One region of the Halomonas aestuarii genome, then DNA from elsewhere that is predicted to be linked to it. Evidence: predicted binding sites of a transcription regulator. Region 1 holds the regulator's gene; each other region holds the start of a gene.
The links. Region 1 encodes sigma-54, which starts transcription at its own class of promoters, with help from an activator protein. Its sites were predicted from a motif close to TGGCACNNNNNTTGCTNT; they were not measured.
Positions count from the first base shown of each region.

Region 2: the regulator sigma-54 is predicted to act here: its motif matches at 5,706-5,723, upstream of glnK (P-II family nitrogen regulator).
Region 3: the regulator sigma-54 is predicted to act here: its motif matches at 5,078-5,095, upstream of BOX17_RS12555 (CmpA/NrtA family ABC transporter substrate-binding protein).

Region 1 is NZ_CP018139.1:420,933-430,142, forward strand. It holds gene mlaD (outer membrane lipid asymmetry maintenance protein MlaD) at 1-153, opposite strand, end outside; gene mlaE (lipid asymmetry maintenance ABC transporter permease subunit MlaE) at 170-952, opposite strand; gene BOX17_RS01915 (ABC transporter ATP-binding protein) at 949-1,761, opposite strand; gene BOX17_RS01920 (calcium/sodium antiporter) at 1,899-2,858, shown strand; gene BOX17_RS01925 (KpsF/GutQ family sugar-phosphate isomerase) at 2,887-3,882, shown strand; gene BOX17_RS01930 (KdsC family phosphatase) at 3,925-4,482, shown strand; gene lptC (LPS export ABC transporter periplasmic protein LptC) at 4,486-5,070, shown strand; gene lptA (lipopolysaccharide transport periplasmic protein LptA) at 5,067-5,597, shown strand; gene lptB (LPS export ABC transporter ATP-binding protein) at 5,597-6,322, shown strand; gene BOX17_RS01950 (RNA polymerase factor sigma-54) at 6,465-7,889, shown strand; gene hpf (ribosome hibernation-promoting factor, HPF/YfiA family) at 8,060-8,368, shown strand; gene ptsN (PTS IIA-like nitrogen regulatory protein PtsN) at 8,376-8,861, shown strand; gene rapZ (RNase adapter RapZ) at 8,905-9,210, shown strand, end outside.
Region 2 is NZ_CP018139.1:1,799,665-1,808,874, reverse strand. It holds gene BOX17_RS08320 (alpha/beta hydrolase) at 233-1,207, shown strand; gene BOX17_RS08315 (hypothetical protein) at 1,204-1,686, shown strand; gene BOX17_RS08310 (YifB family Mg chelatase-like AAA ATPase) at 1,724-3,226, opposite strand; gene BOX17_RS17165 (accessory factor UbiK family protein) at 3,300-3,701, opposite strand; gene BOX17_RS08300 (P-II family nitrogen regulator) at 3,993-4,331, shown strand; gene BOX17_RS08295 (ammonium transporter) at 4,371-5,621, shown strand; gene glnK (P-II family nitrogen regulator) at 5,775-6,113, shown strand; gene BOX17_RS08285 (ferredoxin--NADP reductase) at 6,441-7,217, opposite strand; gene BOX17_RS08280 (LysR family transcriptional regulator) at 7,363-8,289, shown strand; gene BOX17_RS08275 (host attachment protein) at 8,383-8,805, opposite strand; gene BOX17_RS16550 (hypothetical protein) at 9,027-9,210, shown strand, end outside.
Region 3 is NZ_CP018139.1:2,690,093-2,699,302, forward strand. It holds gene BOX17_RS12530 (fasciclin domain-containing protein) at 1-296, shown strand, start outside; gene BOX17_RS12535 (fructosamine kinase family protein) at 466-1,308, shown strand; gene cynS (cyanase) at 1,310-1,750, opposite strand; gene BOX17_RS12545 (ABC transporter ATP-binding protein) at 1,743-2,678, opposite strand; gene ntrB (nitrate ABC transporter permease) at 2,683-3,540, opposite strand; gene BOX17_RS12555 (CmpA/NrtA family ABC transporter substrate-binding protein) at 3,542-4,981, opposite strand; gene BOX17_RS12560 (sigma 54-interacting transcriptional regulator) at 5,282-7,171, shown strand; gene BOX17_RS12565 (hypothetical protein) at 7,295-7,705, opposite strand; gene BOX17_RS12570 (ABC-type transport auxiliary lipoprotein family protein) at 8,000-8,602, opposite strand; gene BOX17_RS12575 (MlaD family protein) at 8,677-9,210, opposite strand, start outside.

The sequences.
Region 1 (9,210 bases):
ACCGATGTTGGCGAAGTTGGCCTCGAGCCGGAAGGTCTCGCTGGGCACGCTGAGGCTGAGGCCGCTGACCCGGAGCCCGAGGAACACCAGCCCCAGGATACCGGCCAGCATGAACAGGCCGACACCGAGCTCCGTTGTCTTGCTACGTTTCATCCGTTTGCTCCGAACATCAGGAAAGCTCTCCGAACATCAGGGCGGTGAGCACGAAATCCAGGCCCAGGACCGCCAGAGAGGAATAGACCACCGTACGGGTGGTGGCGCGCGAGATGCCTTCCGAGGTGGGAATCAGGTCATGCCCCTGGAAGACCGCGATCCAGGTCACCACCAGGGCGAAGACCACGCTCTTGACCAGGCCATTGCCGACATCATCGAAGAACTCGACGCTGGCCTGCATGTTCCCCCAGTAGGAGCCCTCGAACACCCCCAGCCATTCGACACCGACCAGCTGGCCGCCCCAGACCCCCACCACACTGAACCCGATGGTCAGCAGCGGCAGGGAGACGAAGCCGGCCCAGAGGCGCGGCGCGACCACGCGACGCAGCGGGTCGACCCCGATCATCTCCATGCTGGTCAGCTGCTCGGTGGCCTTCATCAGGCCGATCTCGGCCGTCAGGGCCGAGCCGGCCCGACCGGCGAAGAGCAGGGCCGCCACCACCGGGCCCAGTTCACGCAGCAGCGACAGCGCCACCATCTGCCCGAGGGCCTGTTCTGCACCGAAGTCGACCAGGATGGTATAGCCCTGCAGGGCCAGCACCATGCCGATGAACAGCCCCGAGACCAGGACGATGGCCAGGGACATCACCCCGACGAAGTGCATCTGGCGCACCCACAGGCGCAGGCCCTCCCGGCTTGGCACCCCCACCGCGGACTGGGCGAGGAAGATCCCCGCCCGGCCAAGGGACTCCAGCAGGTCGCAGCCACGCCGCCCCAGGCGACGGATCCAGTCGATCATTGCGGCCCCCCGCTGCCCAGGATGTCGGCGTAAAAGTCCATCGCCGGGTAGTGGAACGGCACGGGACCGTCTGGCTCGCCATGCATGAACTGGCTGACCCTCGGGTCGCGATCGGCATCGAGGCTCGCCGGGGTGCCGTGGGCCATCACCTGGCCATCGGCAATCACGTAGACGTAGTCGGCGATGGTCAGGGTCTCCTTGATGTCGTGGGAGACGATGACGGCCGTCAGCCCCAGGGCCTCGTTGAGGCGCTTGATCAGCTGCACGAGCACTCCCATGGAGATGGGGTCCTGCCCCGCGAAGGGTTCGTCGTAGAGGATCAGCTCCGGGTCGAGGGCGATCGCCCGGGCCAGGGCCACCCGCCGGGCCATGCCGCCGGAGAGTTCCGACGGCATGAGCTCACGGGCCCCGCGCAGTCCCACCGCCTGCAGCTTCATCAGTACCACGTCACGGATCATCGCCTCGGGCAGGTCGGTATGCACCCGCAGCGGGAAGGCCACGTTCTCAAAGACATCGAGGTCGGAAAACAGCGCGCCACTCTGGAACAGCATGCCCATGCGCCGACGCAGGCCCAACAGGGCCTTGCGGGAGAGGGCATGGACATCCTGGCCATCGATGCAGACCCGCCCCGCATCGGGAGTGAGCTGCCCGCCGATCACCTTGAGCAGGGTGGTCTTGCCGGTACCGCTGGGCCCCATGATCGCGGTGATACGGCCACGCGGGATGGTCAGGTCGATACCGCGGAAGATCTCCTTCTCGCCACGCGAGAAGTGCAGGCTCTCCACTTCCACGAAGGGGGAGTCCGTCATCGCATCAGCATCCTCGAGAAAATTATCGAACATCGTATCCTAACCATGCCCTGGCGCGCCAGCACCCCGCGTCCCCTTGCACCGCCGAAGTCCGGCATGTTCAATGTGCGCCCTCCTTCACCGCCCCGGATCTCGTCATGCTGGCTCCCCTGCTGATCGTACTGCTCGGTTTCATCGGCCTGCTTTGGAGTGCCGACCGCTTCGTCGGGGCGGCCGCCGCCACCGCCTGGCGGGCCGGCATGAGCACCCTGCTGGTGGGGATGACGATCGTCTCGCTGGGCACCTCGGCACCGGAGATCGTGGTCTCGGTGATGGCCTCCCTGGACGGCGTGCCGGACCTCGCCATCGGCAATGCGCTGGGCTCCAACATCGCCAATATCGCCCTGGTGCTGGGCGTGACCGCCCTGGTGGTGCCGATCCCGGTCCGCTTCTCCATCGTGCGCCGCGAACTCCCCTTGCTGCTCGGCGCCACGGGCCTGGCCGGCTATGCGCTGGCCAACGGCCACCTCGACCGTCTCGACGGCGTGCTGTTGCTGGTGCTGCTGGTGTTCAGCCTGTGGTGGCTGTTCCGCGCCGACAGTCCGGACGACGACAGCGCCGGCGAGATTCCCGGCATGCCGCTGGGCCAGGCCCTGGCCTGGCTGGCCGGCACGCTGGTGATCATGGTCATCAGCTCCCGGGCGCTGGTCTGGGGGGCCAGCGAGCTGGCCCGCGGGCTCGGGGTCAGCGAGCTGGTGATCGGCCTGACCGTGGTGGCCATCGGCACCAGCCTGCCGGAGCTGGCCGCCTGTGTTGCCAGCGCGCTGAAGCGCCACCACGACCTGGCCATCGGCAACGTCATCGGCTCCAACCTCTTCAACATGCTCACCGTGCTGCCCGTCCCCGCCCTGATGGCACCGGGTGCCACCGACCCCGCGGCGGCCGGCCGCGACTACCCGGTGATGCTGCTGCTGACCCTCGCCCTGGGGGGCCTGCTGCTGTGGAACCGGCGGGGGCACCTGGGGCGGCTGCCAGGTGCCCTGCTGCTGGCGAGCTATGTCGCCTACCTGATCTGGCTCGGGGGCGCCGGCCTCCCCGCCGCCTCACCCCTTGAGTGAAACGCCACAACGGGCAACAATCACTGCCATGACCAACGACGCCCCCTACGCGGCCGGCACGTCCCGCCTGCGCGACAGTGCCCGCCGCACCCTGGAACTGGAACAGCAGGCCGTGGCGGCCCTGGCCGAACGCCTCGACGACTCCTTCGACCATGCCTGCCGCCTGATCCTGGCCTGCCACGGCCGGGTCGTGGTCACCGGCATGGGCAAGTCGGGCCATATCGCCGGCAAGATCGCCGCCACCCTGGCCAGTACCGGCACGCCGGCCTTCTTCGTGCATCCCGGGGAGGCCAGCCATGGCGACCTGGGCATGATCACTCGCGGCGACGTGGTGCTGGCCCTCTCCAACTCCGGCGAGACCGCCGAGGTCACCGCCCTGCTGCCGCTGCTCAAGCGCATGGGCACGCCGCTGATCAGCATGACCGGTCGTCCCGGCTCGACCCTCGGCCGCCATGCCGACGCCCACCTGGATGCCGGGGTCGAGCGCGAGGCCTGCCCGCTGGACCTGGCACCGACCTCGTCCACCACCGCCGCCCTGGCCCTCGGCGACGCCCTGGCCGTGGCGCTGCTCGAGTCCCGAGGCTTCACGGCCGAAGAGTTCGCCCTCTCCCACCCCGGCGGCAGCCTGGGCAAGCGCCTGCTGCTGCGGGTCTCCGACCTGATGCACGAGGGCAGCCGGCTGCCCGCGGTGCCGCTGGGCAGCCCCCTGCGCGATGCCCTGCTGGAGATCACCCGACAGGGGCTGGGCTTCACCTGCGTGGTGGATGCCGATGGCCGCCTGGCCGGGGTCTACACCGATGGCGACCTGCGCCGCACCCTCGACCAGCACAGCGACCTCTCGGCGCTAAGCGTCGACGACGTCATGACCCGCCCCGGCAAGCGGATCGCCCCCGACACCCTGGCCGCCGAGGCCGTCCGCCTGATGGAGGACAGCCGCATCTCGGCCCTGGCCGTGGTCGACGCCGACGGCCGCCCGGTCGGCGCCCTGCACATGCACGACCTGCTCGCCAGCGGCGTCATCTGACGCCCTGATCGCCCACCTACGCCCCAGACTGCTGGAGACACCATGAGCCTTGAATCCCCCCTGCTCGACAGCCAACTCGTCGACCGCCTGCGCCACGTCCGCCTACTCGCCATGGACGTGGACGGGGTGCTGACCGACGGGCGCCTCTATTTCCAGGCCGATGGCATCGAGATCAAGGCCTTCCACACCCATGACGGCCATGGCATCAAGCTGGCCCAGCGCGCCGGCATCGTGGTGGCCCTGATCACCGGTCGCGATTCGCCGATGGTCAGCCAGCGCGCCGCCGCCCTGGGCGTCAAGCATGTCTTCCAGGGGGCCGAGAAGAAGCTCACCGTGCTGCGCGAGCTGTGCGGTCGCCTGGGGCTGGAGCTCGAGCAGGTCGCCTACTGCGGTGACGACATGCCCGACGTGGCGGCCATCCGGCGTGCCGGGGTCGGCATCAGCGTGCCCGGCGCGCCGTCCTACATCCGCCAGCATGCCGACTGGGTAACCGAGTCGGTGGGCGGCCACGGCGCCGTGCGCGAGATCTGCGACACCCTGCTCCAGGCCCAGGGGCACTGGGACGCCGTGCTCGACACCTACCTGCACGGCTCGACCTGATCCATGGCCCTGCCGCGCCCGGGCTTCCGCACCGGCCTGTTCCTTCTGCTGCTCGTCCTGGGCGGGGGACTGGCCCTGCTCGACCTGCAGGACGCGCCGCCCCCCGGCCCGGTTCCGGGAGACGCGTCGGGCGAGCCCGACTACTACCTGGAGGACGCCCGGCTGACCCGTTTCGACGCAAAGGGGCGGCCTCACCAGCGCCTCGACACCCCGCGGCTGACCCATACCCCCCATGACGACGTGACCCGCCTACAGCAACCGGACGGCACGCTGCTGGACGAGGAGGGACGGGTCTGGCTGGCCAGCGGCGACACCGGCACCCTGGGCGCGGGAGGCAACCCGCTGACCCTGTCCGGCGACGCGCGACTCCTCGCCCCCGCCGAGCGCTGGCAACTGGACACCGAGATCCTGCACTTCGATGCCGACAGCGGCCACGCCTGGAGCGAGACCCCGGCCGTGCTGCGCCAGCCGCCCCAGCGGATGCGCGGCGAGCGCTTCGACGCCTGGATCCATGACAACCGCGCCCGGCTGACCGACAATGTGCGCGGCTACCATCCGCCCGCGACCCACGAGGACCCCGAGTCATGACGCGACCTTCCCTCGCCCCCCTGCTGACCCTCGGCGTCATCGGCGTGCTGCTCGGCAGCGCCCCGGCCCTGGCCCTGGAGGGTGACGCCAGCGCCCCGATCGAGGTGGAAGCCAACCAGCTCGACCTCGATGACCGCGCCGGCACCGCCGTCTACACCGGCAACGTGGAGATCCGCCAGGGCAGCATGCAGCTGACCGGCGACCGGGTGGAGATCGTGCGCAACGACGAGGGCGAGCTCAGCCGCGCTACCGCCACCGGCGAACGTGCCTACATCGAGCAGAAGCCCGCCCCGGACGAGCCCCTGGTCCGCGGTTGGGGCCGCACCGTCGTCTACCACGTCGCCGATCGCCGCATCGAGCTGATCGACCGCGCCGAGCTGCACAAGGACGGCGACACCTTCGACGGGGGGTACCTCGAATACTTCCTCGACCGCCGCGTCGTCCAGGCCCGCTCCGAGGCCGAGGGCGTCCAGGAGCGCCAGCGCGTGCGGATGACCCTCGAGCCCGAACAGCAGGACGGCCAGTGATGAAGACCCTGAGCGCCCGGCACCTGGCCAAGAGCTACAAGCGTCGTCGCGTGGTGCAGGACATCAGCGTCTCCATCGAGCAGGGCCGGATCGTCGGCCTGCTCGGCCCCAACGGGGCCGGCAAGACCACCTCCTTCTACATGATCGTCGGCCTGGTTCGCGCCGATGCCGGCGAGGTGCACATCGACGACCTCGACCTCTCGACGGCCGCCATGCATGAACGGGCCCGGGCCGGCATCGGCTACCTGCCCCAAGAGGCCTCGATCTTCCGCAAGCTGTCGGTCGCCGACAACATCATGGCGATCCTCGAGACACGCCGCGACCTCGACCGCCAGGGCCGCCAGGCCCGGCTCGAGGAACTCCTCGAGGACTTCCACGTGACGCATATCCGCGACAACCTTGGCATGAGCCTCTCCGGGGGCGAACGGCGACGCGTGGAAATCGCCCGGGCGCTGGCGACCGAGCCCGCCTTCATCCTCCTCGACGAGCCCTTCGCCGGCGTCGACCCCATCTCGGTGGGCGAGATCAAGGGCATCATCCGCCAGCTCAAGGCCCGCGACATCGGCGTGCTGATCACCGACCACAATGTCCGCGACACCCTGGACATCTGCGATACCGCCTACATCGTGGGCGACGGCCGGATCATCGCCGAGGGCAATGCCGAGGCGATCCTGTCCAACCAGCGCGTGCGGGAGGTCTACCTGGGCGAGGACTTCCGCCTCTGATTGCAATCACCTGATATACCTGTCGTTATATCCCGACGGCATGAAGATTGCGGATGGCACGATTGTTGCAAATTATCAGGTTGCAACCCCCTCGGGCAGGGGCTAGGGTAGGGGTTTTCGGCACGCCGGGGGAACTCCTCTCATGGCCATGAAGGCTTCCCTGCAGCTTCGCGTCGGCACCCAGCTGACCATGACGCCCCAGCTGCAGCAGGCCATCGCCCTGCTGCAGCTCTCGACCCTGGACCTTCGCCAGGAGATCCAGCAGGCGCTGGAGTCCAACCCCCTGCTGGACGTCGAGGACGAGTTCGGCGAACAGGCGGTGAGCGAGACGCCCGACGACGACTGGGCCAGCGAGATCCCCGAGGAACTCACCACCGATAGCGACTGGTCCGACACCTACCAGGACCTCGGCACCGCCCCCGCCGGCGGCAGCGGCGAGGGCCCCGACTTCGAACGCCAGGCGTCGGGCCAGAGCCTGCAGGGCCACCTGGCCTGGCAGCTGGCCATGACCGACCTCGACGAGCGCCAGATGCGCATCGCCGAGAGCCTGATCGACAGCATCAACGGCGACGGCTATCTCACCCAGCCCCTGGAAGAGATCCGGGACGGCTTGAGGACCCAAGGCCTCGCGGGCCTGAGGAGCCGGGAAGTCGAGCAGGTGCTCCTGCGCCTCCAGCAGTTCGAGCCCACCGGCGTCTTCGCCCGGGACCTGCGCGAGTGCCTGCTGCTGCAGCTGGCCACCCTGCCCGATGACACGCCCCTGCTGCCCCAGGCCCGCCGCCTGGTTCGCCAGTTCCTCGAGGCGCTCGCGGGCGACGACCGCCGCCTGCTCAAGCGCCGGCTCGGCCTCGACGACGCGGCCCTCGACACGGTGATCGACCTGGTGCGCTCGCTGGATCCTCGCCCCGGCAGCGCCTTCACCGAGAGCGACAGCGACTACGTGATCCCCGACCTCGTCGCGCGTCATACCCGCGAGGGGTGGCAGGTGGAACTCAATCCCGAGGCCATGCCGCGCCTGCGCATCCAGCCCGACTACGCCGCCCTGATCCGACGCGCCGACAAGAGCGACGACAACCAGTTCCTCAAGGACCACCTGCAGGAAGCGCGCTGGCTGATGAAGAGCCTCTCCAGCCGCAACGACACGCTGCTGCGGGTGGGCCGCGAGATCATGGTGCGACAGATCGACTTCCTGGAGCATGGCGAGGAGGCCATGAAGCCGCTGATCCTGGCCGATATCGCCCAGGTCGTGGAGATGCATGAATCGACGATCTCGCGGGTCACCACCCAGAAGTTCATCCATACCCCGCGCGGCATGTTCGAGCTCAAGTACTTCTTCTCCAGCCAGGTGGGGGGCGGCAACGGCGAGGGCGACGCCCACTCCAGCACCGCCATCCGCGCCCGGATCCGCAAGCTGATCCAGGACGAGCCCCCGCGCAAGCCGCTTTCCGACAGCCGGCTGGTCGCGCTGCTCGAGGAAGCCGGCATCAGCGTCGCGCGCCGCACGGTGGCGAAATATCGCGAGGCGATGGGCATCCCCTCCTCCAGCGAGCGCAAGCGGTTGCGTTGAACGATCCCCCGCGACGCCCTCAAGCGCCCTCCTGCCGCCTATTGACCCGAACGCAAGCGATTGAAATGACGCCGTTCACGGGGAGCTCCAATCCCCCGGGGCGAAGGGGTATGCAGGACGGCAAAAAGGGTTACAATCGAGCCACACCCCGCAAGAGCAAGGAGCGTGTCATGCAAGTCAACATCACCGGCCATCATGTGGAACTGACCGACGCACTGCGTGACTATGTGCAGGAAAAACTGACCCGCGTCGAGCGTCACTACGACAACATCACCAATGTGCAGGTCACCCTCTCCGTGGAGAAGGAACGCCAGCAGGCCGCCTGCACCCTGCATGCCGCCGGTGCTGACCTCCATGCCGAAGCCATGGAGAGTGACATGTATGCCGCCATCGATGCCCTGGCCGACAAGCTCGACCGTCAGCTGGTGAAGCACAAGGAAAAGGCACAGGCCCGCGCCCAGGGCGCCGGCGCTCGCTGATCCCGTCATGACACTGGACGCCATCCTGCCCCCCGAGCGCACCCTCTTCGATGTGCCGGGGGGAAGCAAGAAGCGGGTGCTGGAGTTCTTCAGCACCTTCATCGCCCAAAACACGCCCAGCCTCGACAGCCAGGAGGTCTTCAGCCGACTGATCGGCCGGGAGCGGCTGGGCAGCACCGGCATCGGCAACGGGGTCGCCATTCCCCATGCCCGGAACCCGCACTGCAAGGCCCCCATCGCTGGCTTCCTCAAGCTGGCTGAGCCGGTGGACTTCGATGCCATCGACGGGGAACCGGTGGACCTGGTCTTCGTGCTGCTGGTCCCCGAGGAGGCCGACGAGGCCCACCTCGCCCTGCTCGGCCAGGTCGCCGGCGTGATGAACGACGCCGATACCCGGGCCCGGCTGCGGCACAGCTCAAGCCAGCGCGAGCTCCATGAGCACCTCATGGAGGCGATCCGACAACAGGCCCCGACCGGCAGCCAGGGAGGCTGAGCCCTCCCTGCCCCCCGGCCCGTCCCCCAGCCAGGAGACCCGCATGCAGCTCGTGATCATCAGTGGCCGGTCGGGTTCCGGCAAGTCGATCGCGCTGCAGGCGCTGGAGGACCTCGGCTACTACGCCATCGACAACCTGCCGGCGATGCTGCTGGGCTCGCTGGTGGACGAGCTACAGGATGACCGCACGGTGCGCTCCTCGATGGCCGTCAGCATCGATGCCCGCAACCTGCCGGAGGCCCTGAAACGCTTTCCGCAACTCCTGCACGATCTGCGCGCACGCAACGTGGACTGCCAGGTGGTCTACCTGACCACTGATGCCCGGATCCTGCTGGAGCGCTACTCCCAC
Region 2 (9,210 bases), 1.4 Mb from region 1:
GGTCGTACTCCTCATGCTTGGCTGTTCGGTGCCCCCTGGCACCGACCGGCCGGACAGGGAAAGATGACTGCGTGGGTCAATTTTGTGGAAAATACTTCCACATGTAAAGCCATCGCCGCCTCGAGGCACCGGAAGCTAGACCAAATGATGAGGCCCATGGCCCGTCGCCAAAGGCTTCGCTGGTCGCGCCGTCGCCTTGGCGCTAGCATGAACGGGCATTGCGGAGAAACCGATGAGCGACTTCACCCCCCTGCAGGCTCTGGGCCCCCTCGCCCCCGCCGACCGGTCCGGCCAGGAGCTGGAACGCTACCTGGGCCACTACGGCCTGGCGCCCCTGCTCGCCGAGCGGGTGGGCCTCTACGTGGGCTACCTGGAGGCCGGCGACTTTCGCCTGTGGACCCAGGTCTGGAGCCCCGAATCGCCCATCGGCACGGCCTTCGTGGTGCACGGCTACTTCGACCACCTCGGCCTCTACCGCCACCTGCTGGAATGCCTGCTGGCGCGGGGCTGGCGGGTCGTGCTCTGGGACCTGCCCGGCCATGGCCTCTCCAGCGGCCGGCGCGCCTCCATCGACGACTTCAATGACTATGGCAGCTGCCTGCATCACCTGCAGCAACATCTGCAGTACGAGGGGCTGGCCCCCCGTCCCTGGCTCGGCATCGGCCAGAGTACCGGCGCGGCAATCCTAGCCACCGATGCCCTGACCCGGGGAGACGACGGCCACTGGTCGGGACTCGCGCTGCTGGCCCCGCTGGTCCGCCCCTGGGGCTGGAACCAGTCGAGCTGGCTGCACCGCCTGGTGGGCCCCTTCGTGGATTCGATCCCGCGCAAGTTCCGCGCCAACTCCACGGATGCCGACTTCGCGGACTTCCTGCGCGTGGGCGACCCCCTCCAGGCCGACCGCCTGGCGATGGACTGGGTGGGCGCCATGCGCCGCTGGATGCCGCAGCTGTTGGCGCTGCCCCCGAGCCCGGTCCCGACCCTGATCCTGCAGGGCGAGCAGGACCTCACCGTAGACTGGGAATGGAACCTCAGCGTGCTGGCCCGCAAGTTTCCCAACGCGGAGATCCATCGCCATCCCGAGGCCCGCCACCACCTGGTCAACGAGGCCGAGCCGATTCGCCGCGAACTCTTCTCGGTGCTCGACCGCTTCGTCGAGACGCTGGAGCCGGCCGGCGCCCCGGTCGGGGAGCGGCATTCGCCATGACGCGCCACCTGATGCCGCTGCTGTTGACCCTGCTGCTCGCCGGCTGTGCGGGCTCCCCGGAGCAGCCGACCACCGTGCGCCAGGCCCTGTTCGGCTTGAGCGAGCGCGCCGCCGAACGGGTCACGGCGACCCCGCCCCTGCCGAGCCCGGCGGTCGATCAGGTCCTGCTGCTGGCGATGCCGGAGGTCGATGCGCGGCTGGGGCTCACCGACGAGCGCCTGCTCGAGAGCCTGACCCGGGCCCTGCTGGCGGTCTCGGGCGGACCCCAGGTCCTGGAGTGGCGTGAGGCCATGGCAGAGGGCGGCCATGACAACCAGTGGCGCCTAGAGACCCGCCTGGTCGCCGACGGCCCCCGCCTGCGGCTCTCGGACCGCGAGCTGCTGCCCTATCGCCTGAGCCTGGAACTGCGCCGCACCGGACGCGACGAGCCCGCCTGGCGCACCGACATCAGCGGGGCCCTCGACGCCACGGCCCTCTGATCACCCCATGATCACCGCCCGGTGAGCGCGCGGCCCTTCACCCCTTGAGCAACCGGTCGAGCTGACGGTAGCCGATGGCCTCGATCAGCTGGTCGCGCCCGGGTCGCGCCTCTCCGGCCAGGTCGGCCAGGGTCAGGGCCACCCGCAGCACCCGGTGATAGGCCCGGGCCGACAGCTTCAACCGCTCCAGCACCGAGGCCAGCCAGGCCCGATCCTGCGCCTGCAGGGCGCAGGCCTCCTCCAAGGCCCGTCCCGACAGCTGCGCGTTGAGCCCCCCGCGGGCCGCCTGCCTCGCCCGCGCCGCCAGCACCCGCTCGCGCACCACCCTCGAGGACTCTCCCGGCTCCCGGGAGGTCAGCTGCTCGGGTGCCAGCGCCGGCACCTCCACCTGAAGGTCGATGCGATCGAGCAGCGGACCGGACAGCCGTGCCTGATAGCGCTGGATCTGGGCCGCGGTGCAGTGGCAGGGCTGACGCGGGTCGCCCAGGTGCCCGCAGGGACAGGGGTTCATGGCCGCCACCAGCTGGAAGCCGGCCGGAAAGCGTCGCTCGTGGCTGGCCCGGGCGATGTGGATCTGCCCCGATTCCATGGGCTCCCGCATCACCTCCAGGACGTGCCGGGAGAACTCCGGCAGCTCATCCAGGAAGAGCACGCCGCGATGGGCCAGGGAGATCTCCCCGGGGCGCGGCTTGGAGCCGCCGCCCACCAGGGCGACGGCACTGGCGGTATGGTGCGGAGCGCGGAAGGGGCGCACCCCCCACTGCTCGGCGCGGGGCAGCCCGCTCACGGAGCGGATCGCCGCCACCTCCAGGGCCTCCTGCTCGGTGAGCGGGGGCAGGATGCCCGGCAGGCGACTGGCGAGCATGGTCTTGCCGGTCCCGGGCGGGCCGGCGAAGAGCAGGTTGTGGCCGCCGGCGGCGGCGACCTCCAGCGCACGCCGGGCCTGGTGCTGGCCCCTCACGTCCGCCAGGTCGGGGCCCGGTTCCAGCGCCGGGGCGGGGCCCGGCGAGCGGTGCGGGAGAAGGGGCGCCTGCCCCAGCAGGTGCGCCACCACCTCAAGCAGGTGATCGGCGGGCAGCACGTCGAGGTCCCCGGCCAGGGCAGCCTCGTCGGCGTTGGCCCGGGGCACGATCAGCTGGCGGCGCGCATGGCGGGTGGCCATGGCCATGGGCAGCACCCCGGCCACCGGCCTGAGCCGGCCGTCCAGGGCCAGCTCGCCCGCGCACTCGACGCCCTCGAGGGCCTCGCGGGGCACCTGGCCGGAGGCGACCAGCAGCCCCAGGGCGATGGGCAGGTCGAAGCGGCCGCCCTCCTTGGGCAGGTCGGCGGGGGCCAGGTTGAGGGTGATGCGTCGCAGGGGGAAGTCAAAGCCAGCATTGACCAGGGCACTGCGGACCCGCTCGCGGCTCTCCTTGACGGCGGCCTCCGGCAGTCCCACCAGGGTGATGCCGGGCAGCCCGTTGGCCAGGTGCACCTCGACCAGCACCTCGGGCGCCTCGAGGCCGAGGCCCGCCCGGGTGTGGATGATTGCCAGCGTCATGCGCGATCCCTCGCCGCCTGTCTGCCCTCAGGCTAGTCCAGGCCGGCGGGGGGCGCCCGATACCGGGCGAGGATCAGCGGCTGGACTCGCCGGCGCCGGCGTCTTCCTCGGGGTTCGCGTCATCGGCGCTCGCACCGGGGCCGGGCTCTTGATTCGGCTCGCGCGTGGATGCCGCACTCGGCTCCTCCGGCAGCGCCAGCGCCGATGCGCTCGTCGTCTCCCGCGCGGGGGCGGTGTCCAGCACCGCCTCCAGTGCCGCCACCTGCTGCTCCAGGGCCTCGACACGGGCCCGGGTGCGCTGTAGCACGTCCATCAGGATGTCGAAGTCCTCCCGCGACACCAGCTCCAGGCGGTCGAAGGCGCCCTTGACCACCTGCTGGATCCCCTTCTGCACCTCTTCCGGGGCCTGGGAAGCGCCCTGCAGCCGGTCGCCGATCTGCTGGGCCAGGCGGCTGATGCGGTCGTGGCTCACCATGATGTCTCTCCTGAAACGTGATTTGGATGCCTGTCCAGAGGATACGCAAGCCTCGGGCGCCGCGCATTATCCGGCTATGCTTGACCATGGTGCAGATGCACTTCGACATGGCACCAGAACAGTGCATGACCGCGATCGGCCTCCTGCACCCCATCGCCTCCCTTCACCAGATGCACCCCCAGTCCACTGAAATCACGAAAATATTCCGCAAAGTGGCACGGTTTGCGCAAAGACAGGGCAGCCACTTCTCGGTGGCATTGCGCCGCCCATCATCCGTAGGGGAGATCCGACATGAAGCTGATCACCGCCATCATCAAGCCATTCAAGCTCGACGACGTCCGCGAGGCACTCGCTGAAAACGGCGTCCAGGGCATCACCGTCACGGAGGTCAAGGGCTTCGGCCGCCAGAAGGGCCACACCGAGCTCTATCGCGGTGCAGAGTACGTCGTCGACTTCCTGCCCAAGGTCAAGGTCGAGGTCGCCGTGGACGACGCGCGCCTCGATACCGTACTAGACGCCATCTGCAGCGCGGCCAACAGCGGCAAGATCGGCGACGGCAAGGTCTTCGTCACGCCACTGGAGGACGCGATCCGCATCCGCACCGGAGAGCGCGGAGCCGATGCCGTCTGACGGCCCCTCCCTTCCCATTCCTGACGTGGAGAGACACCCATGAGTGAACTTCCGGAACTGAGCTACGCGCTCGATACCTTCTACTTTCTGATCTGCGGCGTACTGGTCATGTGGATGGCCGCCGGCTTCTCGATGCTCGAGGCAGGCCTGGTGCGCTCCAAGAACACCGCCGAGATCCTCACCAAGAACATCGCCCTGTTCGCCATCGCCTGCACCATGTACCTGCTGGTGGGCTACTACGTGATGTACTCCAGCGAGGCCGGAGGCATCCTGCCGAGCCTGGGCGCGCTGATCGGCAGCGAGAACGGCGTCGATGCGGTGCTCGCCGGCGGCGATGACGCCCCCTACTACTCCATGCGCTCGGACTTCTTCTTCCAGGTCGTGTTCGTGGCCACCGCCATGTCCATCGTCTCCGGTGCCGTGGCCGAGCGCATGAAGCTGTGGGCCTTCCTGGCCTTCGCCGTGGTCATGACCGGCTTCATCTACCCGGTGTCCGGCTACTGGACCTGGGGCGGTGGCTGGCTGGCCGAGGTCGGCTATTCCGACTATGCCGGCTCCGGCATCGTGCACCTCGCGGGTGCCGCCGCGGCCCTGGCCGGCGTGCTGGTGCTCGGCCCGCGCAAGGGCAAGTACGGCAAGGACGGCAGCATCTACGCCATCCCCGGCGCCAACCTGCCGCTGGCTACCCTGGGTACCTTCATCCTGTGGATGGGCTGGTTCGGCTTCAACGGCGGCTCCGAGCTGAAGATGTCCGACGTGTCCTCCGCCAACAATGTGGCCCAGGTGTTCGTCAACACCAACGCGGCCGCCGCCGGCGGCGTGATCGCCGCGCTGATCCTGGCCAAGCTGTGGTTCCGCAAGGCCGACCTGACCATGTCCCTGAACGGCGCCCTGGCGGGCCTGGTGGCCATCACCGCCGATCCGCTCTCGCCCAGCGCACTGGGCTCCGTGATGATCGGTGTCGTGGGCGGCCTGCTGGTGGTCATCGCCATCGTGACCCTGGACAAGCTGAAGCTGGATGACCCGGTGGGTGCCATCTCCGTGCACGGGGTGGTCGGCATCTGGGGCGTGCTGGCCGTGCCGCTGACCAACAGCGGAGCAAGCTTCGGTCCGCAGCTCATCGGCATCCTCGGCATCTTCTTCTGGGTGTTCGTGGCCAGCCTGATCGTCTGGCTGATCCTCAAGGCCGTGATGGGCATCCGGGTCACCGAGGAAGAAGAGTACGAAGGGGTCGACCTGGCCGAGTGCGGCCTGGAAGCCTACCCCGAGTTCAGCGCCTCCAAGAAGTGAGGCAAGGACCCGCGCGAGCCCGTAAGCTCCGCCCGGCCCCCTTCGGGGGGCCTTTTTTATTCCTCCCGCAGCGGGTGTATGCTCTGGCACAATGAACGCAGCCAGGGTGGCGGCCACCGCCACCGACCAACGGACACGACGAGGATCAAGACCATGAAACTGGTGACCGCCATCATCAAGCCGTTCAAGCTCGACGACGTCCGGGAGTCGCTCTCCGAGATCGGCGTCCAGGGCATCACCGTCACCGAGGTCAAGGGCTTCGGCCGCCAGAAGGGTCACACTGAGCTCTACCGCGGCGCCGAATATGTCGTCGACTTCCTGCCCAAGGTGAAGCTAGAGGTGGCCGTGGATGACGACATGGCGGAGAAGGTGATCGATGCCATCACCCAGGTGGCCAACACCGGCAAGATCGGCGACGGCAAGATCTTCGTCACCGCCCTGGAGCAGGTGATCCGCATCCGTACCGGCGAGACCGGCAAGGACGCGGTCTGATCACCCGCCTGGTGCCGGTACCTTCGGCAAGACCTTCGTCACCGCCCTGGAGCAGGTGAGCGGAACGCCGCACCGCCGCATCCGTACCGGCGAGACCGGCAAGGACGCGGTCTGATCACCCGCCTGGTGTCGGTACCTTCGGCAAGACCTTCGTCACCGCCCTGGAGCAGGTGAGCGGAACGCCGCACCGGCAAGACCGGCAAGGATGCCGTTGAGGCCCTGAACGCCAGGCGCCCGCACAGTAGAACCCCCGCAGGCATGACCTGCGGGGGTTCTTTTCATCCGCCATCGTCGGCCGTGAGGGATGCCTCGGGCGCGGGTCGCGCCCTATTTCTCGACGAAGGCCCGCTCGATGACGTAGTCGCCGGGCTCGCCCATGCGCGGCGAGATGGTGAAGCCCAGCTCGTCGAGCAGGTGGCTGGTGTCGTCGAGCATCGCCGGGCTGCCGCAGATCATGGCACGGTCCTGCTTGGGATCGATGGCCGGCAGTCCCGTGTCCTCGGCGAGCTTGCCGCTGCGGATGTGGTCGGTCAGCCGCCCCATGGTGTGGAAGGTCTCCCGGGTCACGGTGGGGTAGTAGACCAGCTTCTCGCTGATCTCCTCGCCCAGGTACTCGTGGGCGGGCAGGTCCTTCTGGATGAAGTCGGCGTAGGCCAGCTCGCTGACGTTGCGCACGCCGTGCACCAGCACCACCTTCTCGAAGCGCTCGTAGACCTCGGGGTCCTGGATCAGGCTCATGAACGGCGCCAGCCCGGTGCCGGTGGAGAGCAGGTAGAGGTTGCGTCCCGGCAGCAGGTCGTCGGTGACCAGGGTACCGGTGGGCTTGCGGCTGACCATGATCTGGTCGCCCACCTTCAGGTGCTGCAGCCGCGAGGTCAGCGGACCATCGGGCACCTTGATGCTGAAGAACTCCAGGTGGTCCTCGTAGTTGGGGCTGGCGATGGAGTAGGCGCGCATCAGCGGCTTGCCGTTCACCTCGAGGCCGATCATCACGAACTGGCCGTTCTTGAAGCGCAGGCTGCGCTCCCGGGTGGTCCGGAAACTGAACAGGGAGTCGTTCCAGTGATGCACACTGAGAACGTCCTCTAGCGCGAACTTGCTCATGCCGACTCCTTTAATATTCCAAAAATGAATAGATTGGACCATCAAATCGATACCGCAATTCTAAGAGCCGGGGCATTATCTGTTAAATGGATTGTATGGATAACACTTATCTATAATCTGGATATCAAGACCCGCGAGGATCGTCATGCGTTACACCCTGCGCCAGCTGGAAGTCTTCGTCGCCGTCGCCCAGCACGAGAGCGTCTCCCGGGCGGCCCGCGCCCTCGCGCTCTCGCAGTCGGCGACCAGCACCGCCCTGGCCGAGCTGGAACGCCAGTTCGACTGTCGGCTGCTGGATCGCATCGGCAAGCGCCTCAAGCTCAATGCCCTGGGCTTCCAGCTGCTCCCCAAGGCGGTCGCCCTGCTCGATCGTGCCGAGGAGGTGGAGGAGCTGCTGCGGGGACAGCAGGGCATCGGCACCCTGGACGTGGGCGCCACCCTGACCATCGGCAACTACCTGGCGACCCTGCTGATCAGCGACTTCATGCAGCGCCACCCGGGCAGCCGCGTGCGCCTGTCGGTGCGCAACACCCGCACCATCATCGAGAGCGTTCGCCAGCACGAGCTCGACCTGGGGCTGATCGAGGGGCAGTGCGAGGAGGAGGACGTGATCACCCAGCCCTGGGTGGAGGACGAGCTGGCGGTGTTCTGCTCGCCGCGACACCCGCTCGCCAGCTCCGGCCCGGTGGAGCTGGATCGCCTGCTGCGCGAGGCCTGGATCATGCGCGAGCAGGGCTCCGGCACCCGGCTGACCCTGGAGCAGGCCGCCCGGCATCGTCGGGGGCGCTTCAACATCCTGCTGGAGCTGGAGCACACCGAGGGCATCAAGCGGGCGGTGGAGTCGGGGCTCGGCATCGGCTGCGTCTCGAAGCTCGCCCTGCGCGATGCCTTCCGACGCGGCAGCCTGGTGCCCATCGCCACCCCGGAGCTGGACCTGAGCCGCCAGTTCAGCTTCATCTGGCACCGTCACAAGTACCTGGCCACCGGCATGCGCGAGTTCCTCAAGCTGTGCCGGCAGATGACCGAGGGCGTGCGCCGCAGCGACCAGATCGACCTGCCCCAGGTGCCCTGATGCGGATGCCCTGATGCGAGGGCCCTGACCCAGGCTCCCTGACACGGAACGGCCCGGCCGCATGGGCCGGGCCGCATGACGCCGGGAAGGGCGCTAGCGGAGGTCGCTGACCGCCTCCTGGATGTCGGCGACGGAGGCCTTGGTGAGATCCTTGGCCAGCGTATGGATCACCAGCTTGGCGGTGGGGCCGTCGACCTTGTCGCGCAGCTGGCCCAGGAAACGCGGCGGGGCGACCAGGATCAGCTTCTGCATGCTGTTGTCCACGCGGGCGCGATAGAGCCGGTCGGCCACCTCGCGGGCAAAGACCTCCTCGTGGTGCTGGGTCGCCACACTCTCCCCACCGGCACTGCGGGCCGAGGTCGACTCGTGGACGTCGCCCCCCCGATCCGTCACCAGGTCCCCCTCGTGCAGGCGACCCTCGGCATGGACGAGGCTGTCCGTCTCGCTGATCTTGAGTCCATCACGGGTAAACAGGCGAGCCCGCGCCGCATCAGCCACCACGATGTAGGTAGTCATAGCCGCTCCTCGATGCCGGTGAATGGACGAAAGCCCGCCCCATGGGCACCCGCTTTCGCCTCTCATCCAACATTGGCAAGCCCCCCGGGGTTGGTCAACCTGCAACGCAGGCGGCACGCCAGGACTGCAGGCCGGCGGGATCTGGGGTAGCATCACGCCCCGGCCGACACGGAGGTCGGTGCGACCCATCGTGACGATGTGCATTCCCCGGGAGGACCCCGATGCGACAGTTCCTGTTTCCCCGCCGGCCGCTGGCCCGCGCCACCATCCTGACCTGCCACCTGCTGCTGCAGCTCGGCCTGCTGGCCGGGGCCGCCCTGTGGCTGGTGCCCCGCCTGCCCTGGCTCATGCCGTCCGTCGAGGCGAGCAATGCCTGGCCGCCCCTGGCCCTGGGCGGCGGGCTCT
Region 3 (9,210 bases), 1.3 Mb from region 1:
TCGCCCCCACCGACGAGGCCTTCGCCGCCCTGCCGGAAGGCACCGTCGAGGATCTCCTCAAGCCGGAGAACAAGGAGACCCTGCAGGCCGTGCTGACCTATCACGTCGTGCCCGGCAAGATCATGGCCGCCGATGCCATGGCGGCCGACAGCGCCACCACCGTGCAGGGCCAGGACATCACCATCACCACCATGGATGGTAGCGTCATGATCGACGACGCCACCGTGATCTCGGCCGACATCGGTGCCAGCAACGGCGTCATCCACGTGATCGACAGCGTGCTGATGCCCGAGTGATCCCGGGGGCTCTCGGCCCCAGCCTTGCCCCTATATCCCCTGAATGTCCCTTCTGGCCGCCCCCTCGGGCGGTCTTTTTTTGGTCCCATGAGTGGAGCGAGCGGCTTTGACAGCGCCGCGGGTTCTGGCGACCCTCGGGGGATCGTCAACGGGGGAGGGGGTGACATCCATGGAACGGTCTCTGCAGCGCCTGCTGGCCTCGGCCGGCCTCACGCCACGGGGGGAGCCTCGGCCCCTGGGCGGCGGCGACATCGCCGAGGTCCATCGCCTGGCGACCGACCAGGGGGCGGTGGTGATCAAGCGCGACGACCCCGAGCGGCTCTCTGGTGAGGCCGATGGCCTGAGGGCGCTGCGCGATGCCGGCACCCGGCTGGTCGTGCCCGAGGTGCTGGCCGAGGGCGATGGCTGGCTGGTGATGGAGGCGCTGGAGACGGGGGGCTCACGCCGGGACGAGGCGAGCCTGGGGGAGGGGCTGCGAGACCTTCACGCCTGCGTCGGCGACGCCCATGGCTGGCCGCGCGACAACGCCTGCGGCCACACCCCACAGCCCAATGCGCCGATGGCCGACGGTCGCGCCTTCCAGCGCGAGCGTCGCCTGCTGCCCCTCGCCGAGGCCTGCCAGGCGCGGGGGCGGATGGGCGGCGACCTGCGCCATCGCCTCGAGGCCGTCGCCCACGGGCTCGAGGCCTGGCTGCCGGACGCCCCGGCGAGCCTCGTCCATGGCGATCTGTGGTCGGGCAACGTGCTCTTCACGACCCGGGGGCCGGCGATCATCGACCCGGCGGTCTATCGCCACTATCCCGAGGTGGACCTGGCCATGCTGACGCTGTTCGGCTCGCCGGGTGAGGCGTTCTTCGAGGCCTACTGGAACGGAAACCGCCCCGGCGATTGGCCGAGGCGGGAAGTCCTGTTCCAGTTGTATCCGCTGCTGAATCACCTGCTGATGTTCGGCAGCGGCTACCGGGGCGCCGTGGAGCGCACGCTGGGAAGGCTCGAGGCGGAAGCCGGCTGACTCACCAGGCCTTGTAGGGCAGGAACTTGCCGTTGAGGGTCAGCAGGACGCGATCGCCCTTCGGGTCCTCGACCTTGTCCACCTCCATGGAGAAGTCGATGGCGCTCATGATGCCGTCGCCGAACTTCTCCTGGATCACGTCCTTGAGGGTCTCGCCGTAGACGCCCACCACCTCGTAGAGGCGGTAGATCAGCGGGTCCTGGGGGATGGCCTCGTCCCAGGCCTTGGTGGGGAAGGCCTCCAGGGCGGCGGCGACGTCCGGCTCGGCATCCAGCACCTGGCAGATCTTCTTGGCGGCGTCCGGGGTGGCGCTGTTCATGCCGTAGCAGGCCGACGCCACCCAGACCGGCGACATGCCGATGCTCTTTCCGATCTCTTCCCAGGTCAGTTGCTTGCGGGCCTTGGCGGCGAGCAGGGTGTGGCGCATCTCGAGCTTATCCATGATGGGTCTCCTTGGGAGTGAAGTTCACCAGTTTGGGGTTGGCAGGGTCGCCCTCGTCGGGCGTCGAGGAGTCGGCGTCCGCCCTGGCGGGGTTGATGGACTGGGGATAGGACAGCCCACGCCCGTCGATGTCGGCGGTACGCAGCGTGCTTGACCGATTCACCAGGAAGTCGATCAGGTAGTTGCGGATCTTGTAGTAGTTGGGGTGCTTGACGACCTCGGCGCGGCTGCGCGGCCGGGGCAGTTCGATCTCCACCGCCTCGGCGATGCGGGCCTCGGGCCCGTTGGTCATCAGCAGGATGCGGTCGGCCAGCAGGATGGCCTCGTCGACGTCATGGGTGATCATGAACACCGTCTGGCGGTCGCGGCCCCAGATCTTGATCAGCTCGTCCTGGATCACCCCGCGGGTCAGGGCGTCCAGCGCCCCGAAGGGCTCGTCGAGCAGCAGCAGCTTGGGCTTGGTGGCGAAGGTCCGCGCGATGCTGACGCGCTGGCGCATGCCGCCCGAGAGTTGCGAGGGCTTGCGGTCGATGACGTCGTCGAGGCCGACCATGCTCAGGTAGTCCCGGCTGTGCTCGTCCACCTGGGCATTGGTCCACTCCTTCCAGCGCGCGCGCACGCCGAACTTGACGTTCTCCAGGGCGGTGAGCCAGGGCAGCAGGCTGTAGTTCTGGAACACCACCCCGCGCTCGAGCCCGGGACCCGTGACCTCATGGCCCTCCATGATCAGTCCGCCATCGGTGAACTGGTCGAGGCCGGCCAGGGCATTGAGGATGGTCGACTTGCCGCACCCCGAGTGGCCGATGATGCACACGAACTCGCCCTTCTCGAGGTTGAAGTTGACGTTCTCGAAGACGGTCAGGTCTTCCTGGCCACGTTGGGGGAAGCGCTTGCTGGCCTGCTGGACTTGCACGAAATGTTGGCTCATGGGGTTACTCCTCATAGGTCACCAGGCGCGAGACCGAGGCCAGGCACATGTCGAGCAGCATGCCGACCACCCCGATCATCAGGATCGAGAAGATCACGCTCGTCAGGTCCAGGTTGTTCCACTCGTTCCAGACGTAGTAGCCGATGCCGGTGCCGCCCACGAGCATCTCGGCGGCGACGATGACCAGCCAGGCGATGCCGATCGAGATGCGCATGCCGGTGAGGATGGTCGGGGCCGCGGCGGGCAGGATGACCTGGAAGGCGGTCTTCAGCGGCGAGAGCTCATGGGTGCGGGCGACATTGACCCAGTCCTCACGCACCCCGGCCACGCCGAAGGCGGTATTGATCAGCATCGGCCAGATCGAGCAGATGAAGATCACGAAGATCGCCGATGCCTCGGAGTCGCGGATGATGAAGAGCGCCAGGGGCATCCAGGCCAGGGGCGAGATCGGTTTCAGCACCTGGATGAAGGGGTTCAGCGCCCGATACATCAGCGGCGACATGCCGATCAGGAACCCGACCGGGATGGCGACGGCGGCCGCCAGCAGGTAGCCGGCGAGCACCCGGTAGAGGGAGTACCCCAGCTGGATGCCAATGCCCTTGTCGTTGGGGCCGGCGTCGTAGAAGGGGTTGGACAGCTCCTCCCAGGCGCGCTCGATGACGTCCGAGGGCGGGGGCACCCGGGCGGTGTCCTCGACGCCGCCCATCAGCTTCTCGTACTCGGTCATCTCGGCGGTGTTGCCCGCGGTGGGGACCTGGTTGAGTCCCTCCCAGAGCCCCAGCCCGACGACCAGCAACACCAGGGCGACCAGCGCCGCCCTCATGTTGAGACTGATGTTCCACTCGGTGGTCGTGCGGTCCATGTCACCCCCTCCCGATGGCGAAGCTCTTCACGTAGGCTTCGGGCTGGGTGTAGTCGAAGGTCTTGCCCATGATCTCGTAGTTGCGGCTGGCCGCCTCGGGGGCGTCGTAGCCCAGCTCCTTCATGACCTTCCGGGCATCGCTTGCCAGGTAGACCTGCTCGGCGATCTGCTGGTAGTTGACGTCGCCCTCGATGTAGCCCCAGCGCTTCATCTGGGTGAGGATCCACACCGCCATCGAGTGCCAGGGGAAAGGGTCGAAGTCGATGCGGTCCGGCACCTGCTGGACCCCGCCCAGCCCGTCGGCGTAGGTGCCGGTCAACACCTGCTCGATCACCGTCACCGGCTGGTTCAGGTAGTTGGTCGGGGCGATCGCGGCGGCGATCTCCTTGCGGTTCTCCTGCTTCGACGAGTACTGGGTCGCGTCGATGATGGAGCGCAGCAGGGCCCCGTAGGTGTTGGGGTTCTCGGTGGCGAACGCCTGGCTGGTGGCGAAGGCGCAGCACGGGTGGCCCTCCCAGATCTCCTTGGTCAGCAGGTGGATGAAGCCGATGCGCTCGTAGACGGCGCGCTGGTTGAAGGGATCGGGCGACAGGAAGCCGTCGATGTTGCCGGCGCGCAGGTTGGCGACCATCTCGGGGGGCGGAATCACCCGGATCTGGATGTCCTGGTCGGGATCGAGGCCGTGCTCGGCGACGTAGTAGCGCAGCAGGAAGTTGTGCATCGAGTACTCGAACGGCACGCCGAAGATGAAGCCCTTCCACTGCTTGGGATCGCGCTTGTCCTTGTGGTCGTTGTGCAGCACGATCGCCTGGCCGTTGATGTTCTCGACGGCCGGCATGATGTAGGGCTCCGGGGTCGAGCCGGCGCCCATGGTCATGGCCAGGGGCATCGGGGTCAGCATGTGGGCCGCGTCGTACTCGCGGTTCAGCGACTTGTCGCGGGCCACGGCCCAGCCGGCGGTCTTGATCACCGAGACATCCAGGCCATAGCGCTCATAGAAGCCCATGGGGTGCGCCATGATGATCGGTGTCGCACAGGTGATCGGCACGAAGCCGACATTGAGCTTGGACTTCTCCAGGGGCCCCATGTCCTCCTTGACCGCCGCCTTGATGGCGTCCATGGGCAGGAAGCTCGCCAGCGCCGCGGCCGCGGTGCCGCCGCCGACCAGCTTCATGAACTGACGACGATGCATGTCGCTGTGGCCGAAGATGCCGCGCACCAGGGCGCTCTCCACGGCGCGATCGAGCATCGATTCGCTGTCCGGCAGGGCTTCCTGCTCGGTCTTCGCTTGGGCCGTGTGGGCATGGGCATGGGCATGGCCCTCGGCCGAGGCGGCGTCGTGGCCCGAGGTGGCCTTGCAGTCATGGCAGTCGCAGGCGCTGCCATGGATCAGGGATTGGCGATGGTCGAAGGGGTTACCCAGGCTGTTGTGATCTTTCATCTTGTTGTTCACCTCACGGGATCATGCGGGATGGGAGCGGATCCGCTCATCGGCGTTCTGATGACTGTCCAGCGTGTCCACTGGACCTGGCATATAGCTGCGAGCGCCGTGCCAAACTCCCTGAATCTCGAAAAAGGGTTTGTCCTTTAAAGGGTTGGCGGTGGTCGTGGGCCCCGCGCTGCACCGGGCGATGTTCACGAGATGTCGTAACTCCCGAAATATCGTGAGTGAATTGACGAAATCTCGGGTCGGGGATGAGGCCCTGTGGTACACAGGGGAATCCTCCTGCGAGTCGCCGCCATGCCCCTGTCCGATCAGGCCTTCCAGGTCGTTCCCTACGCCATGCTGATCGTCGATCCCTTCACGGACCGGGTCGTGAAGGTCAACCCGGCCGCCGAGGCGCTGATGGGGGGCGGCGCGGACGGGCTCAACGCCCGCCCGTTCAGCCACTGCCTGAGCGCCTCCCTCCCGCTCTGGGTGAGCTTCACCGATGAGGCCCTGTCGTCCCCGCCGGCCTGGTCGAATGACCTGGTGCTGCTCGACCTCGGCCGCCAGCCGCACAAGGTCGAGGTCTCCGCGGTGCCGCTGCCGGGGGGGCGCGAGCTGCTGCTGACCCTGATCGAGCACGACACGGTCGAGCGGCGACGCGCCCAGGCCGAGCTGGGCCGCCAGCATCGCAGCGGGAAGGTCGGCTGGCAGCGCATCGAGCAGGTCTTCGAGCGCATCGAACGCCAGAACCAGCTCATCCTGGGGGCGGCGGGGGAGGGCATCTACGGGCTCGACGCCAAGGGCCAGACCACCTTCGTCAACCCGGCCGCCGAGCGCATGCTCGGCTGGGGCAGTGCCGACATGGTGGGACACGACGCCCATCGGCTGTTCCATCACACGCGCACCGACGGCAGCGAATATCCGGTGCAGCAGTGCCCGATCCATGCCGCCTTCAGCGACGGCCAGGTCCATCGCGTGGACGACGAGGTGTTCTGGCACAAGAACGGCCAGCCGGTCCCGGTCGAGTACACCAGCACGCCGATCTTCGAGATGGGGCGACTGGTCGGCGCCGTGGTGCTGTTTCGCGACATCAGCGAGCGCAAGCTGAACGAGCAGCGGCTGCATGAGGCCCTTGAGGAGGTGCGTTCGCTGAAGCGTCGCCTGGAGCTCGAGAACCAGTACCTGCAGGAGGAGATCACCGCCGAGCTCAACCACAGCGAGATCGTCGGCGAGAGCCCGGCGGTGGCCCAGCTGATCCACCAGATCGCCCTGGTGGCGCCCACCGATGCCAACGTGCTGATCCACGGCGAGTCCGGCACCGGCAAGGAGCTGATCGCCCGCGCCATCCATGCCGACAGCGCCCGAAGCGATCGCCCGCTGATCCGGGTCAACTGCGCGGCGATTCCCCGGGATTTGTTCGAGAGCGAGTTCTTCGGTCACGTGAAGGGCGCCTTCACCGGGGCGACCAGCGATCGCCTGGGCCGCTTCGAGCTGGCCGACGGCGGTACCCTGTTCCTGGACGAGGTCGGAGAGATCCCCCTGGAGCTGCAGGGCAAGCTGCTGAGGGTGCTGCAGGACCAGGAGTTCGAGCGGGTTGGCGAGAACCGCACCCGCGAGGTCAATGTGCGCATGATCGCCGCGACCAACCGCGACCTGCAGGAGATGGTGGCCGCCGGCACCTTCCGCGAGGACCTCTTCTTCCGCCTCAACGTCTTTCCGATCGCCTCGGTGCCGCTGCGCCAGCGGATCGAGGACGTGCCTCTGCTGGCCCAGCACTTCCTGAAGCGCGCCTGCCAGAAGTTCAACAAGCCCGGCGAGCGCATCCCGCTGGCGCAGCTGGAGATCCTCAAGAGCTACGCCTGGCCCGGCAACATCCGCGAGCTGGAGAACGTCATCGAGCGCCAGGTCATCGTCTCCCAGGACCGCCGACTGGTCTTCGATGACCTGCTGTCGGCCTCCTCGACGCCCGCCTTGCCCGCCTCGCAGCCCGAGGCACCGGAATCGGGGCCCCTGTCCGAGCAGGAGCTGGCCCGCCGCCAGCGCGACAACGCCATCGCTGCCCTGATGCAGAGCGCCGGCAAGGTGTCCGGCGCCGGCGGGGCCGCGGAACTGCTGGGCATCAAGCCGACGACGCTGTTCTCGCGACTGCGCAGGTGGGGCGTCGAGCCCGCCGACTACAAGGCGAATGGCGAGGCGGGGTGACGCCCGGCGGGCCTGAACGAGGACGCCCCGGCCGACTGGCCGGGGCGTGGGATGCGCGCCGCGTGCATCGGGAGACGGCCGGGCGCTGCCGGCCGTCGTGGAAACCGTTCTGGAAACCCTGGTCTACCGACTCCCCTCGAGGCGTCGGCGAAGGTCCGGCGGCTGGGTGCCCATTCCGCGGGAGCTGGCGACAGGCTTGGGATAGCGCAGCCGCCGGCCGCCCTTGCGCGGATGCAGCTCGACCTGCTCGATGAACGACATGTCGTTCCAGTCCTGTCGGTCGAGCCCGCGTGCCTTCCGGTCGCGTCGGCGTGCCCGGCCGGCGAAGGGCTTGCCCCTTGCGTTGTCCTTCGGGACCATGACCTCGGCGCGCAGGGGACTCACGAGCACCACGGTCGTGGCGGTGATGAGGAGCAGGCCACCCGCCAGCCTGATGAATCGTCGTCGTTCCATGTCCGGCAGCAGCGGCTGGTCGTCCCGGTGGCTCATGGTGGTCGGGTCGATGGCGTGCTCTGTGCGGGCGTGATGGTCCATGTTGTGTTCCCCCTCTCGCTGGGTATGCGACGCCGCCCCGGGTGCAGGAAGCCCCGGCTACGGGTGGCGTGCTTCCAGAGGCGTGCCATGGCTATGCCAACCATCAGGCTTTCCGGGTAAAGCGATAGTGAAACAGGGGGCTGAAGCGTTCGCTCGGTCGTTCGTTTTTGCGCCGGAAGACCCGAAAATGCCCCGAGAATGCACGCTTTTTACGCCGTTTGTCGCCTCCTTGCGACATTGAGGTGCATCCGGCCCCCGCGGGAGCGCCGGACCCTCGCCCCGGACGGGGCTTGCTCAGGACGAGGGGCCGGCCACCCGTGCGAGTGTCCAGTCGACCACCTCGACGGCCAGCCGGTCGGCGGCGCGTCCGAAGGCCGCGACCACGGCCTCGAGGCCGTCGCCCCCGCTTTCCTCCACCGTCTCGAAGCGCCGGCTGGCCCGCACCTCGCGGCTGGCCTCGTCGAGCAGCTGGACCTCGAGGCGCACCACCACCTCGGGCACGCCCTCGCGGTAGCGGACGTGGAAGGCCCCCAGGTAGCTGGTCAGCGACGCGGCGCTCTGCGCCCGGCTGGTATCGTCCACCACGGCGGCCAGGCGGCCATCGAGGCGGAACGCCTCGATCAGGTGGTCGCGCAGCAGCCGAGGGGCATCGTCGCGCCAGCGTGCCCCGGCATAGGCCTGGAGCTCCCCGGGGGAGGGCATGACCAGCAGGCGCCGGCCGTCCAGCGGCGCGCCGGCACCGGGCGTGTCGACCCGCAGGGTCAGCGCGCGGGGAGCCTCGGTGGAGGCCGGCAGCGTCGGCACGGGCAGCGTGAAGAGCCGCACCGGCTCGCCCTCCGGGATCACGCTGCATCCGGTGAGCAGACCGGCCATCAGCGGGGCCAGCATCAGGGCCATCAGGCTTGGGCGGCATCGTGGCCGGACGCGTGCGGAGCGGCGGGGGAGGACGCCTGGTGAAAGACGGAGCTGGCTCATGGGCGGAACTCCTGGATCTCGTCGCGGCCCAGCAGGGCATCGGCCGGATTTTCCTCCAGGCGCCGGACCAGGCGATTGAGCGAGCGCAGCGCGGCGTGCAGTTCGCGCATGGCCGGGTCGAGCTCACCCACGCCCCGCAAGCCCCTCGCCAGGGAGTCCTCGTGGCGTGCGGTCAGGCGGTTCAGCCGGGCGGTGGTGGCCTCCAGGGATTGCATCGCTCGTTGCGCGCTTTCCAGGGTCTCGCGCCCCTCCTCGTCCATCAGCTCGTTGGCCTTCTCACCCAGGCGACTGAAGCTCTGCAGCGACGCCTCGACCTGGTCGCTGGTCCGCTCGAAACGCGCCATGGCCTCGCCGAGGACATCGCGCTGGTCGACCAGTGTCCGCGAGACGACCTCCAGGTTGCCCAGGGTGCGCGTCAGGCTCTCGGCGTTCTCCTCGGAGAGCAGCCGATTGGCATTGGTCAGCAACCGGTCCACCTCGGCGAAGAGCTCCTCGCTGTTGGAGAGCAGCGAGCTCAGCGGCGAGGGCTC